DNA from 2 places in the Gordonia malaquae genome. Region 2 is predicted to be linked to the other one. Evidence: riboswitches for the same ligand, from Rfam matches in the RefSeq annotation. Region 2 holds a riboswitch; the other holds the start of a gene.
The links. A riboswitch is a leader RNA that binds a small molecule or an ion and turns the genes downstream of it on or off. The one in region 2 is predicted to bind S-adenosylmethionine.

Region 1: another riboswitch for S-adenosylmethionine. It lies ahead of WFK36_RS09130 (amino acid ABC transporter permease); the one in region 2 lies ahead of WFK36_RS19115 (2OG-Fe(II) oxygenase).

The regions. Positions count from the first base shown of each region.
Region 1 covers NZ_JBBCUB010000002.1:447,904-455,308, reverse strand. The annotation lists gene WFK36_RS09150 (NtaA/DmoA family FMN-dependent monooxygenase) at 1-119, opposite strand, end outside; gene WFK36_RS09145 (LLM class flavin-dependent oxidoreductase) at 132-1,337, opposite strand; gene WFK36_RS09140 (transporter substrate-binding domain-containing protein) at 1,386-2,345, opposite strand; gene WFK36_RS09135 (amino acid ABC transporter ATP-binding protein) at 2,393-3,154, opposite strand; gene WFK36_RS09130 (amino acid ABC transporter permease) at 3,151-4,134, opposite strand; SAM riboswitch class IV at 4,152-4,268, opposite strand; gene ppc (phosphoenolpyruvate carboxylase) at 4,446-7,289, shown strand; gene pgl (6-phosphogluconolactonase) at 7,303-7,405, opposite strand, start outside.
Region 2 covers NZ_JBBCUB010000006.1:89,118-96,522, forward strand. The annotation lists gene WFK36_RS19110 (nSTAND1 domain-containing NTPase) at 1-1,776, shown strand, start outside; SAM riboswitch class I at 1,902-1,993, shown strand; gene WFK36_RS19115 (2OG-Fe(II) oxygenase) at 2,149-2,973, shown strand; gene WFK36_RS19120 (tRNA-dependent cyclodipeptide synthase) at 2,973-3,659, shown strand; gene WFK36_RS19125 (MFS transporter) at 3,617-5,068, shown strand; gene WFK36_RS19130 (ABC transporter substrate-binding protein) at 5,065-6,651, shown strand; gene WFK36_RS19135 (ABC transporter permease) at 6,648-7,405, shown strand, end outside.

The sequences.
Region 1 (7,405 bases), on a different contig from region 2:
TCGAACTCGATGTGGCTGCCAGCCTCCGGGTCGCTCCACACGGTGGTGTTGTTGACCCCGGGGAAGTGCGCGGCGATGTGGATCTGCTTGACGGGTTCGGAGTGTGCTGTGGTGGACATGGAATCTCCTGTCTACGAATGTGCGGTCGCGTAGCGGTTGGTCGGGCGTGGCAACCCCAGCAGTCCACGCAAGGTCGACGACTTCGGGTACTCGGACCGGAACGCTCCGCGCCGCTGAAGTTCGGGGACCAGACCGTCGACGATCCGATCCAGATCGGTCGGGAGCGTCCCGGGCCGTAGCCGGAATCCGCTGAGCCCTGCCGACTGACGCTCGATCAGCAGGTCGGCGAGACCGGCCGCCGTGCCGACGAACACCGGAGCGTCGCTGCGGAACGCCGCTCCCGCGGCATCGTCGAGCCGAGCGACGCGCTCGTGCGCATCGTGGTCGGTGTCGTCGAGGAAGACGACGAGGTCAGCGAACACATGGATCGTCTCGCCGTTGCGGCCCGCTGCCGCCGCGGCGGCGTGGATCGTCGCGACACTGTCGGCGGCGTCTTCCTGGGTGCTCGGAGTGATCAGCCCGATGTCCGCGGACTCGCCGATGAGCTCCAGGCCACGGGGCAGATGTGCGAGAGCTGTGACGGGCGGTTGCCCCTGCGGTGGGCGTGGGGTGATCGACGGTCCTTTCACCGAGAAGTTCGCACCCGCGAAGTCGACGTAGTGGAGCTTGTGTCGGTCGATGAATCGGCCGGTCGCGACGTCGCGGATCTCGGCGTCGTCCTCCCAACTATCCCAGAGACGACGGACGACCTCGACGTAGTCGGCGGCCTCCTCGAACAGCGCCGACTCTGCGGTGTCGAACTCGTCGGTGCCGACATCGTCGATGCGAAGGTGGGGTAACTGCCGTCGACCCACGTTGGCGTTCGCCTGCGGCGCCGCAGCGACCTGGACTCGCAGCCCGGCTCGGCCGCTGCTCACGTAGTCGAGTGTGGCGACTGCCTTGGACAGGTGGAACGGTTCGGTGTGGGTGACGACAGCTGTCGGAACGAACCCGATCGAGGTCGTGGCCGGGGCGACACGGGCCGCGATCTCGACAGCGTCCAACCGTCCGCGCACCCGGTCGGTGCGTTCGTCGGGTGAGAAGGGGTCATCGGACTGGACGGCCAGGGCGTCTTCGACGGTGACGAAGTCGAGCAGTCCCCGTTCGGCGGTTCTGGCGAGGTCGATCCAATAGGCGGCGTCGAACAGGTCGTCCGGCCGGGCCTGCGACTCGCGCCATGCGGCGGGATGCCAGCCCGCGCCGTCGAGGGCGACGGCGAGATGCAAGTGATCAGTCATGGTGGTGGGGCTCCTCGTTGTGCGCGCGTACGTCAGAACGTCGACGCGTCAGAAAGTCGTGGCGGGATTGAGTTCGGAGCGCTCGATCTTGTTGCCCGGGACATTCCACTTGTCGAAGATCTTCTGGTAGTCGCCGGTTGTGATGAGTTGGTTCACGGCGTCCACGATTGCGGGCGCGATGGGCGATCCCTTGGACGCGATGAAGCCCACTGGCGACTTGTAGATCTCACCGAGGTACCGCGTGTGGGGGATCCTCGACTCCGCGTACTGCAGGGCCAGCGACGGCCCGAAGTAGAGGTCGAGCTTGCCGTTCTGCAGTCCGAGGGTGATCGGTGCGGAGTCGGTGAAGTACTGGACGGTCCAGTCGGGCTTGCCGATCTTCTTGCAGGCGTCGGCGTTCTGTTCGAGCAGAGTCTGGAACGACGATCCCGGGGCGGTGCCGATCCGGTATCCGCAGGCGTCGCTGATCTGCGTGAACTTGTCCTGTGTCACCTTCTCGGCGCCGAGGAACCCTTGTCCGTCGGTGACGAAGGTCGCGAAGTCGACGACTTTCTCCCGGTCCTTCGTCACACTGAAATTGGCCTGGCCCACTTGGTATCGGCCGTTCTGGATGCCGGGCAGGATCGACGGGAACGTTCCGTACTGGTAGTCCGCCGTGAGGCCGAGCACCTTTGCGACGGCGTCGGTGAGGTCGCGGTGGAGCCCGACCGGCTCGCCGTCGACCTCTCCGCCGATAGGCAGGGAGGCGAGTCCTGGAGTCTTGATGGTGCCTATCGTGAGCTTGCCCGATGACCGGACGTCGGCCGGCAGCTTCGAGGCGATGGCATCGACCTTCGCGATGCCGGACACGACGTCTTGCGTGGGCACGGCGGGTGCGTCGCCGCCGGCGTCGGTGCTGGGATCGTCGGATGAACCGCAGGCGGTCAGGGCGAGTGATGCGGCCGCGAGAAGGGCTGCAGTCGCCGATGCGAAGCGGACCGAGCGGCGTCGGGAACGTGAAATGGGCATGGTGGAGCCTTTCGCGGAAGGGTGAATCGGGGGAGACGGGGTGGGGTTCAGAGAACGGCCGACACGAACGACCGGGTGCGTTCGTTGACCGGTGCGAGGAGCACGTCGTCGGGCGGTCCGGATTCGACGATCCTGCCGTCCTCGAGGAACACGACGGTGTCGGCGACCTCTCGGGCGAAGCCCAGCTCGTGAGTGACGATCAGCATCGTCATGCCATCGGCGGCGAGGTCGCGGATCACCGACAACACCTCTCCGACGAGTTCGGGGTCGAGCGCGCTGGTCGGTTCGTCGAACAGCATCAGGTTCGGACGCTGCGCCAGAGCCCGGGCGATGGCGACGCGCTGCTGTTGGCCGCCCGACAGTTGGCGCGGGTACGAGTCTTCGCGCCCGGCGAGTCCGACTCGCTCGAGAAGCTCTGAAGCATGGCGCAGGGCGTCGCGCCGGGACCCGCCTGCGGCGACAGGGCCCTCGATGATGTTCTGGGCAACGGTCCGGTGTCCGAACAGGTTGAACTGCTGGAAGACCATTCCAATCCGAGCGCGCTGCGCCGCGATCTCGCGAGACGGGCGTTCGCGGAGGCGTCCGCCGACGTGCCGATATCCGATGATGTCGCCGTCGACCTCAACGAATCCCGCGTCGGGCTTCTCGATGTGATTCACGGTGCGGAGCAGTGTCGACTTGCCCGATCCCGACGGACCGAGGAGCACGGTGACTTCGCCCTCGTTCACGTCGAGGTCGACGCCTCGCAACGCCGGGTGTGCCCCGAATGACTTGGTGAGTCCACGCACGCGGACCAGCGGGCGGCTCATGCCTTGCCTCCAGCTGTGCGGCGCTGAAGTGGCCCGAACAGTGGCAGGTTGTCGCGGAACGTCTGAGCGAACGACGACGGCTGCTGTCGACGGCGGCCCCGGTTGTAGTGGCGTTCGACGAAGTACTGGCCGATCGACAGGATGGTCGTGAGGATGATGTACCAGACCGTCGCCACCAGGAGCAGCGGGATGACGAGGTAATTCTGCTGGTAGATGAGCTGTGTCGAGTACAGGAGATCCTCGACCGCGATCACGCTCACGATGGACGTGGCCTTCAGCAGTCCGATCAACAGGTTTCCGGTCGACGGAACGATGGCCGGCATGGCCTGCGGCAGCACGATCCGCCAGAAGATCCGGACCCGGCTCAGGCCGATCGACTGCGCCGCTTCGGTCTGGCCCTCGTCGACCGACAGCAGTCCGCCGCGAACGATCTCGGCGGAGAAGGCTGCGACGTCGAGTGTCAGAGCGATGAACGCCGCGACCACCCCGGTGATGAGCGTGGCGGTGTCGAATGTGACAAAACTCGGGCCGAATGGGACGCCGATGGAGAGTTGGGGGAACAGCGACGCCAATTGGAACCAGAACAACAGCTGGACGAGGGGCGGGACAGACCTGATCAACCAGACGTACCCGAAGCTGATCGACGACAGTACCGGGCTCGATGAGAGTCGCATCGCCGCCAGGAGGACGCCGAGCGCGAAGCCGACGACCATGGTGGCGGCCGTCAGCCACAGAGTGAGCCACAGGCCGTTGAGCACAGACGAACTCGTGAAGTAGTCGCCGACGACGTCCCACTGGAACCTGTCGTTGGTGACGAGGGTGTGCACGAGCATCGCGGTCAGTACCAGCACGATGCCGGTGCCGACCCATTGCCACGGATGGCGTGCGCCGACTACCGGAGCGGCGAGGAGTTCGTCGTCGCCCGGACGGCTCACGGGGCCGACCGATCCGGGAGACGACGGGGATATGACAGCAGTCACGGGGGAGTCCTTACTGAGTTTTGCGCTTACCGAGGCGCAGGGAGCGCACGGTCGGGTTCTCACCTGGAGCACCCCGCCGCACAGTGGAGGGTTGCCGGCCAGCAAGCCAGGGCTTGTCGCTGACGCTCGTAACCGGATACGACCGTAAGCCGACAGCGGACGAAGACGGAGACTAAGGCGCACGCTGCGTCGAATAGCTGCCGGATCGTCAGGCGCAGAGGTACATTCGCCGTGCTCTCCATCCCGTGCCGCCGAGCTCGTGCTGAGCGAGCCTGCGAGTCGAAGTGCGCCATCGCGCGTAGGTTGAGGACATGACACCCGAGCGGCATCACGATTCCGAAGCGATCGCGCGGGCGATCGCAACGCCGATGGTCGACCGGATTCGCGTCGACGACACCGGTAGGTCGGCGACTGAACCACTGCGTGACGACATCCGCTTCCTCGGCGGACTGCTCGGCGAAGTGATCCGATCCCAGGCCGGCGACGATGTGTTCGACCTGGTCGAGGACTCACGGCGGGATGCCTTCGGCATCCGATATCAGGACGTGTCCCGCGACGACCTGGCGGAGCGGTATATCGGAAGAGACGTGTCGGAACTGATGCCGGTGATCCGCGCGTTCACCAACTTCGCACTGCTGGCCAACCTCGCCGAAGACCTGCACCGTGAACGACGGCGACGGATTCATCTGATCGCCGGGGACCCGCCGCAGGCGTCGTCGCTCGGGGCGACGTTCGCTCGACTGGCCGACGCCGGCCTGGACGACGAGCGGGTGCATCGGTTGATCGCCGACGCCAATGTGGTCCCTGTGATCACTGCCCATCCCACTGAGACCCGCCGCAAGAGCGTGTTCGATGCTCAGAACCGCATCAACGAACTCATGCGAGTCCGCGGGCGGACCGAGTTGACCGCAGATGAGGAGTCGGCGGTCACTCGGGAGATCTCCCGCCACATCCTGATGCTGTGGCAGACGGCGCTCATCAGGATGCGACGCCTGACGATCAGCGACGAGATCACCACTGGCCTCCGTTACTACGGCGCCTCGTTCTTCGACGTGATCCCGGCGTTGAACAACGACGTCAGAGAGTCGCTTCAAGCGGCCTTTCCGACTGCCGGCCTCGACACGTCGATCATCACCATGGGCTCGTGGATCGGTGGAGACCGCGACGGCAATCCGTTCGTCACCGGCGACATCGTGACCGAGGCGACGTCGGCGGCCGCAGCCACCGCGATGCGGCATCACCTCGACGAGCTCACCGCCCTGCATCAAGAGCTCAGCATGTCTGTGCGTCTGATCAGTGGTGTGACCGACGAACTGTCGGCCCTCGGTGAGGGATTTGCGCCCGAGACCCCGGACGGTGTGGACGACGAGCCGTTCCGGTCGGCTGTGACCGCTGTCCGCTCACGGCTGCTGGCGCGTGCCGACGCGACCCTGGGCAGCGACGTCGTCGCACCGACCGATCGATACCTCGCGGCAGACGCGGAGCCGTACGCCGACGCGGCGGAGTTCCTCGCCGACCTCGACGTGATCGACGCCGCCCTGCGAGCGGTCGTGGACGACGCGATCGCCGACGACCGTCTCGCGGCGCTCCGAGAGGCGGTCCGCACGTTCGGATTCCATCTGTCCGGGCTGGACATGCGGCAGAACTCCGAGACCCACGAAGAGGTTGTCGGCGAACTGCTCGCGTGGGCTGGCGTGTGTGACGACTACGCGGCCCTCGACGAGGACGAACGAGTCGAGGTGCTGGCCGCGGAGCTCACGTCGCGCAGGCCGCTGACCAGTCCTGATGCTCAACTCAGCGAACTCGCGGTGAAAGAGCTGGGTGTGGTGCACGCGGCGGCGGCCGCGGTCGAGCGCTTCGGACCGAAGGCCGTGCCGGTGTACATCATCAGCATGTGCCAGTCCGTCTCAGACATGTTCGAGGCGATGATCCTCCTCAAGGAGGCCGGTCTCTACGACGCCGGCGACGGCTCACCGGCGTGCAGCGTCCGGGTGGTCCCGCTGTTCGAGACCATCGAGGACCTTCAGGCCGGCGCGGGCATCCTCACTTCCGCGTTGGGTGTGCCGTTCTACCGCGAACTGATCCGGTCCCAGGGCGACCTCCACGAAGTGATGCTCGGCTACTCCGACTCCAACAAGGACGGCGGCTACCTGGCGGCCAACTGGGCGCTGTACCGCGGGGAGCTCGACCTGGTGGACGCCGCTCGCACCGCAGGCGTCCGACTCCGGCTCTTCCACGGCCGCGGCGGAACGGTCGGTCGCGGCGGCGGCCCGAGCTACGACGCGATCCTCGCGCAGCCACCGGGTGCGGTCCAAGGGTCGCTGCGGCTCACCGAGCAGGGCGAGATCATCGCCGCGAAGTACGCCGAGCCGGTCCGGGCCCGGCGAAACCTGGAGTCGTTGGTCGCCGCGACGCTCGAATCGTCCCTGCTCGACGTCGAGGGCCTCGGTGACGAGTCCGCCGAGGCCTACCGTGTGTTCGATGAACTCGCCGCGTCCGCACGTGCCGCTTACTCGCGACTGGTGCATGACACGCCGGGGTTCGTCGAGTACTTCACCGCATCGACACCGTTGTCGGAGATCGGCGCCCTGAACATCGGAAGCCGCCCGACGTCGCGGAAGCAGACCACCGCGATCTCCGACCTGCGAGCGATTCCGTGGGTGCTGTCGTGGACTCAGTGCCGGGTGATGCTGCCGGGCTGGTACGGAACGGGAACCGCGTTCGCCGAGTGGATCGGTGACGACCCCGATCGCCTCGCCGTTCTCTCCGACTACTACCGTCGCTGGCCGTTCTTCCGGTCGGTCATGTCGAACATGGCGCAGGTCCTCGCGAAGAGCGACATGGGGCTGGCGTACCGCTACGCGCAGCTGGTGCCCGACGTCGAACTCCGGGACCGGGTCTTCACTATGATCGTCGACGAGCACGAACGCACCATCGCGATGTGCGCGGCGATCACCGGCACTGACGATCTCCTCGCCGACAACGATGCGCTGAAGCGTTCGGTCGTGAATAGATTCCCGTACCTCGAACCGCTCAATCTGCTCCAGGTGGAACTGCTTCAACGATTCCGCGCAGGCGACGACTCACCACAGATCCGGCGCGCCATCCAACTCACCATGAACGGACTGGCGACGGCTCTGCGTAACAGCGGCTAGCAGTCGGCCCGGATCAGAGGCCGGATGCGGCGGCGTGGTCCAGGAACCAGACGGTGCCCTCGGTGCCGCGTGCTCCTGCACACGGCCAGTCGTCGCGTGACGCGCCGTCGTGTGCG
Region 2 (7,405 bases):
ACGCTGCCGCTGCTCGCCGCATCGAGTGGAGACGGCGCGGTGAGACTGTGGAACGTCGCGGATCCGGCCGAGCCGCGCAAGGTCGCAGAACTGCGGGCGGGCAGTGGGACGTCGTACCTCACTCGGTTCAGCCCGGACGGCAGGTGGCTCGCCACCACGTCTGACGACGGGACCGTCGCGGTCTATCGCATCGCCGACGCGGTGTCGGCGCCTCGCGCGCCCATCGAGCTTGCGAGCCACAGCGGTCCGGTCCGTGCGGTCGCCTTCGACTCCACGAGCCGCCTCCTGGCCTCCGGAGGCGACGATCAGACGGTGCACCTGTGGCGGGTGACCGGCGACGACGTCGTCTCGGCGGGCGAACCGATACGCGGATTCCCGAGCATCACACACTCGATGGCGTTTCTGCCCGGACGCGACGTGCTCGCCGTGTCAGGGGACAGTCCGACGATGACCTTGTGGAACGTCGCCGATCCGGCGGCCCCTCGGATGGAGAACTCGGGGCTGTCGGGCGTGACCGCGGGCTCGTGGTCGATGGCCGCCGATCCGACGTCGCCTCTCATCGCTCTCGCTGGAGTCGACGGTGTGGTCCACGTGTGGAACGTCGCGTCGACGACGTCGCCGCCCATCGTATGGGACCTGCAACGGTCCGCCGCACGCGGTTCGATCCGCACATTCAGCGTCGGTTTCAACCCGCGCGGCGGTGAGCTCTCGGTCGGCCGGTCGGACGGCGGGATCGACGTATGGCGAATCCCGGCTCAGGCCGCCCCCGATCGGGCGGCGGTGGTCTCGGGTATCGCGCAGAGTCGAAGCGGTGACGTCGTCGCGACAGTGGGCAGCGACACGCGCCTCAACGTCTGGACTCGGCGCGACGCGATGTGGCGCATGCGCGGCTCCGTCGGCATCGAGCGGCGCGTCAACGACCGGCCGAGTGTCGCGATGAGCGACGACGGGAAGCTGGTCGCGACGGCCAACAACAACGGTGGATCGATCGAGCTGTGGGACATCAGTGAGCCGGACCGACCGCGGTTCGCTTCGCGGATACCGACCGACACGCGGTACACGGCCGTCATCGACTTCATCCCCGGCCGTCATGTGCTGGTCGGGGGATCATCCGACACGGAGATCGCGATGTGGGATGTGACCGATGCCGCCGCGCCGACGATGATCGGCGACCCGGTGGGCGGTCCGATCGACCTGATCACGGCCATCGCCGTCGATGCCGCCGGCACTCGTGTCGCGATCACCTCGGACGACCGGCACGTCTACGTGTACGACGTCGCAACGCGCGAACGACTGCGCACGATCGCGGTCGGCACCGCGGCGAGTGACGTCGTGTTCGATCCGATGGGTCAGTCGATCCTCGTTGCCGCGGACACCCTGACACAGTGGAGTCTCGACGACGGGTCTCTCCTGACGCGCATCGACGTCGACGATCCAGACCTCCTGTCGGTCATGGGAGGGGACACGCTCCTGATGGGGACCGGTGCGCGGAGCGTGGTGGCCTATCGGATCGGCGACGACGGCGGCCTATCCGACCGCAGGGTGGTGACCCCGGTGTTCGGTGGATCGCGGGCGCCGACTGCGCGGTGGCGGTTCCCGGCCGTCACCGCGGGAGCACCCGGGTTCTTCCTCACCGCCGGTGAGACCACGGGTCTGCTGTACGCCCAGTCGCTCGATCCCTCCGACGGGCGCGACTGGATCTGCGCCGTCACCGCGCCCCTGAACGCGCAGGAAGCGGACCGACATCGTGTCGCCGAGGGCGACGACGCCTGTTGATCCGCACGCCGAGGTGTCGTTCGGCCCGCCCTGATTAATTGGTCCTCACCTGCGGATCCGCGTCAGTTCACGCGTCGGTGCGATTGCCGCAATTGATTGTGCCGCTTACGTTCTGACCAGCACAGAATTCATCACGAGCGGCTGAGAGACTGGCTCTTTGACGCCGCAGCAACCGGTGGGACCACCCACTAGGTGCTAATGCCAGAGACGATGAACGATCTCGACGTCCCCGCAGGCCGGGGCTCGAGTCTGCATGGCCGTCACCTGTTCCGGTGCAGCCGCTCGTGATCGATGCATGTGCCGTCCGCACCACAACGCGGGCGACGACACACGATTCGAGTCCGGTCGCAGCCGGACAGGGGAGGGGCACAGATGACGACCACACTGAGCGCGCCGCACACCAGTGGCGCCGACGAGGAACACAACCGGGTGGCGACGACCACCGTCGCCGATTTCTCAGCAGATCACCTGCTGCGCCTGCTGAAGGGCGACGTCTACGCCGTCCGAGTGCGTGGACTCGTGTCAGGGGAGGCCCTCGCCGGACTCCGGGAACGCTTCGTCGGACGCGATGACCACGGGCCGCTCGCCACCGATCCGCAGTTCCGCCGTATCGGGCACGCTTTCTCTGAGGTCGCGCCGACCGATCAGGGCCAGTACTTCGCCGACGCGGCGACACATCGGAGCCATCTGCGGGAGATCGCCGCACCCTACCAGTACCCGTCGGACACGGTGCGAATCCTGCTCGATGAGGCGTGGCCGACAGGGACCACACTGCTCACCTCGGAGAGCCAGAAGTTCTTCGCAGGAGTGGCGCGGTACCAGCAGGCGGGTGTCGATCTGGAACCGCATACCGACAACATCGCGCGGAACCTGCCAGACGACGACCTGGGCATTCGACGACAGTTGTCGGTGAACGTCTACCTCGATGTTCCGGACGATGGGGGAGAGCTGGAGATCTGGGACGCCTACCCGACCGAGGACGACTATCGGGAGCTCTCGGGTGAGCGGGTGTGGGGCGTGGACCGCGACACCGTCGGCGATCCGGCACTGGTCGTCCGACCAGGAGTCGGGGAGGCGATCTTCATCGATCCGCGCCGCGTGCACGCGGTCGCGCCGTCTCACGATCGACCGAGGGTGACTGTCGGTCTGTTCGTCGGTGTCCGAGGCCAGGACCAGCCGTTGGCGGTGTGGAGCTGATGACACTCGCCATCACCGCGCCGGTCGGCTCGACGTCGCACAAGGCGGCGTTCGACCTGAAGGGCGTGCACTACGAGTACGAGGGTCGATCGACGATCCTGCTGGTCAGCGTCGGCGCCGACTACCACGAGGGCGAGAAGTTCGGCGCGACCGTCGATCTTCTGAACCGGAGCGGGTTCTCGCGGGTCACTGTCGCCGTCGCAGACACGCTCCAGCGTCACAACCTGGACGTTCCGCCCGGGGAGGCCTACCGGCTCTCGCGTCGCAGGGGCGACCAGTGGATCGCCCGGAACCGTCCCCTTCTCGATCTGCTGACCGCCGACGTCGACGTCCTGCGATGGGACACCGCGCTCAGCGATCCCGCGTATCCGCATGCCCTCGACGAGGTGCGCACCGCGTACGAGACGAACTCCGACTACGCGGCGGCGATCGATTCGACGATCGACCGATTCGTCTCACGTCGAGGGAACGACATCCCCGACGAGGAACGCATCCGGAACGGCTGCCGCACGTACCTCCTGGAGGAGGTGCCGATCATCCAACCGTTGTGGGCGGAACAGGGATACGACTTCGTGGTGTATCCGCAGCAGATCTCCACTGCGATGCAGGCGACACGTGACCTGTTCGTCGCTGAGGGGGCCGCGTGGCTGCCGCTTCGTTTCAAGAAGCGGAAGTCGGCGCGATGAGCATCACCGAGACCGGGGTGACAACGGGCAGACGGACTGCGGGCTTCGTCGGACTGGCCACGGCGTCGTTCCTCGGCTGTATCGATCTGACGATCGTGTCGACGGCACTGCCGGCCATCACCCGTGAGCTCGGTACGTCGATCTCGGTCTCCCAACTCGTGCTCAGCGGATTCCTAACGGCTCTTGCGATGTTCATGGTGACCGCAGGCCGAATCGGAGACCAACTGGGGCGGCGAACCGTGCTGCTGGCCGGGCTCGGCGTGTTCGTCCTGGCGTCGGTCGGTGCGGCGCTCGCTCCGGGTATCGGCTGGTTGATCGTCGCACGGTTTGTGCAGGGCGCCTCGTGCGCGGTGCTCTACACCGGTACGTCCACGCTGGTGGAACAGTTGTTCCCGGAGGGAGAGCGTGGACGCGCGGTCGGTTGGCTGTACGCGGTCAACGGTGTCGGCTTGGCGATCGGCCCGGTCCTCGGCGGACTTCTGGTTCCCGCGTTCGGGTGGGCGTCGGTCTTCTGGATCAACGTCCCGTTCGGGCTGGTGGCCGTCGCTCTGATCCTCGGTGCGGTCCCGTCGCCTGCGCCGGAGTCGGACCGCGGGACCGACGTGCCCGGTCAAGCGGCACTCGCCGTCGCGGTTGCTGCGGCCGTCGCGTTCGTCTCGCTGCCTGCAAGCTCCGGGTGGCTGAGTGTCCCGGTGATCACATCGGGCGTGGTCGCGGTGGCTGCGGTGACACTGCTCGTCGCGGTGGAACGACGGTCATCCGATCCGCTCCTGCGTGTCGACCTGCTGGCTCATCCCAGACTCCGAGCGGCGCTTCTGTCGGACTTCTTCCTGGCGGCGTTCTACGCGTCTGCCCTCCTCGTTCTGCCTCAGTACCTCGCCGACCGCCACGATCTCGGTGAGCGGCTGATCGGAGTGTCGTTGCTCCTCGTCAGTGGAACCATGGCATTCGCCTCGCCGCGTGTGGGCCGCTGGGTCGATCACGGTGGCCCGTCCCGGCCGCTTCGCTTCGGATTCGCTTCGCTCGCGGTGTCGGCTGGTGCGCTCCTCGCTGGTGCGCTCTCGGCGCAACTCGCCGTTCTGCTCGTCGGCTTCGTGTTCTTCGGCCTCGGGTGGGCGTTGATCCTGGCGCCCGCGACGCTGTCTGCGCTGTCGGCGGTCCCCACCGGTGAGGCGGGTTTTGCGATCGGCGCCTCCTGGACGTTCCACAACCTCGGCGGTGCTCTCGGCGCGGCAGTCGCCGCAGCGCTGTACGCGGCGTCCGACGCCGACGGCGGACTGACCTCGACCGCGGTGTTCCTGCTGGTCGGCGCGGTCGTCGCGCTCGCGGCCAATGCTCTGATTCCTGATTCGCATTCCACAGTCGACGCCTCAGACGTCGACGGTTCCAGAGAAGAGACTTCCCGATGAAGAACAGCACCCGTGCGGCAGTCGCCGCTCTCGCCGTCGCGACCGGCCTGCCGATCGCTGCTTGCGCGGGAGACGACGCGGAGTCCGACGTTCTGCGCTACGGACTGTCGTCGGCACCGAGCTGCGCCGATCCAGCGCAGTCGAGCACCAACCAGACCGTCAACGTGTCCCGCCAAGTCGTCGACTCGCTCGTCGACCAGAACCGGGACACCGGTGAGCTCACTCCGTGGCTTGCGGAACGGTTCGCAGCATCGCCTGACGGCCGGAGTTTCACGTTCACACTCCGCGACGACGTGACCTTCAGCGACGGGACGCCGCTGACGTCGGATGTGGTCAAGAAGAACTTCGACGCGCTGACCTCCGACGAGTCGACATCCACCCGAACGCTGCAGGCGTCTGGCTTCCTGCTCGGATACGAGCGGACCGACACGCCGGACCAGCGAACCGCGATCGTCCGATTCGCCGAGCCCAATGTGCAGTTCCTGCAGGCCGCCGCCACAACGCAGCTCGGGATCCTCGCCCCGTCGACGGTCGCCGCGTCGTTCGACGACAGGTGCACGGCGAGCACGGTGATCGGCAGCGGGCCCTACACCTACAGCGGGTGGGAGCAGGACCGATCGGCGACGCTCACCAGGCGAGACGACTACCGGTGGACCCCGGACACCGGGCTCGCAGACCACGCGCGCTACCGCACGGTCGAGTTCAGCGTGGTGCCCGAGTCCGGCGTCCGCGCAGGAAGCGTCACGTCCGGGCAACTGGACGCGAGTGCCGATCCTCAGCCACAGGACCGAAGCGCGATCGAAGCGTCCGGCGCCGCACTGACGTCACGTCCCAACCCTGGCCTCCCGTACGTCTTCCAGTCGAACGTGTCGCGCGGTGTTCTCGCCGATGCGGCCGTCCGTCGTGCCGTGACCACGGCATTGGACCGGAATGAACTCGTGGACACAGTCCTCGGAGACTCGTTCAAGCCCGCGACGAGCGTCCTCGCGTCCACCACCCCCGGGTACCGAACCGACCCCGCGATCAGGCTCGACCGTGCCGAGTCCGCACGGCTCCTCGATGCCGCGGGCTGGCGGTCGTCCGGAGAAGGGACACGGTCCAAGGACGGGAAGAAGCTGTCGTTCGACGTCATCTACTCGCCGGAGTTCTACGGCAACAAGCCGATCCTCGAGCTCGTCCAACGCCAGTTGGCATCGGTCGGCATCGACCTGACGATTACGGCGTTGTCGAACGACGACTTCCTGTCCCGACGGAAGGCAGGCGACTTCGACGCGGTCTACTACAACGTCACGCGCGCCGACCCGGACATCCTCCGCTCGCGGCTCGGCTTCGAGGGAACCAACTACTCGCGTCGCGGATTCGACCCGCAGATCGATCCGCTGCTGACCCGACAGGCGGGTGTCGCCGACCGGGCGGAACGTCTGCGTCTCGTCGACACCCTGCAGACCCGGTTGATCGAAGCCGGATACGCGATTCCGGTTGTCGAACTGTCGCAGGTGGCAGCGGTCGCTCCAGGATTCGGCGGGATCGGCTTCGACGCGTCCGGCGTTCTGCGCCTGCAGTACCCAGACACGGACTCATGACCGGGAGACTCGCACGCCGCATCGGGTCGCGTCTGACGGCTGGAGCCGCAGTCGTATGGGCGGTCTTCACCCTCGTCTTCCTCGTGTTGCGGGTGCTGCCGGGCGATCCGGTCTCCCTCGCCGCAGACGCCGACTCCGGTGGAGCTCCGCCGTCACCAGCCACGCTCGCCGCGCTCCGCGCGCAGTACGGGCTCGACCGCCCGCTGTGGCAGCAGTATCTGTCTGCCGTCGGTGATTTTGTACGCGGTGACTGGGGGACGTCGGTGGTGAGCGGTCGTCCCGTCACCACGACACTGCTCGACGCCCTCCCGTCGACGGCGGTCCTGGCCGCGTCAGCCTTGGCGCTGGGCGCGGTCGTCGCATTCGGATTGGCGTTCGCCGCGACATACCGTCCGAACGGGATCGCGTCCCGGGTGATCGGACAGATCCCGTCCGTGCTGGTGTCGTTGCCGACGTTCGCGGTCGGACTGGTCTTGATCCAGATGTTCGCGTTCGGGCTCGGAGTTCTCCCGGGATTCGGCGACCGGACTCCCGCGTCGGCGATCCTGCCCGCCGTGACGCTCGCCGTGCCGATCGCGGGCTATCTGGGGCAGCTCATGGCCTCCGGCATGCGCGAGGCCGCCGCCCAACCGTTCGTCGACGTCGCACGGGCCACCGGGGCTTCTGACCTGACCGTCCACCTGCGCCACGTGACGCCCGCGGCGGCGTTGCCGACGCTGTCGGCGCTCGGAGTGCTCGTCGGATCGGCTCTGGC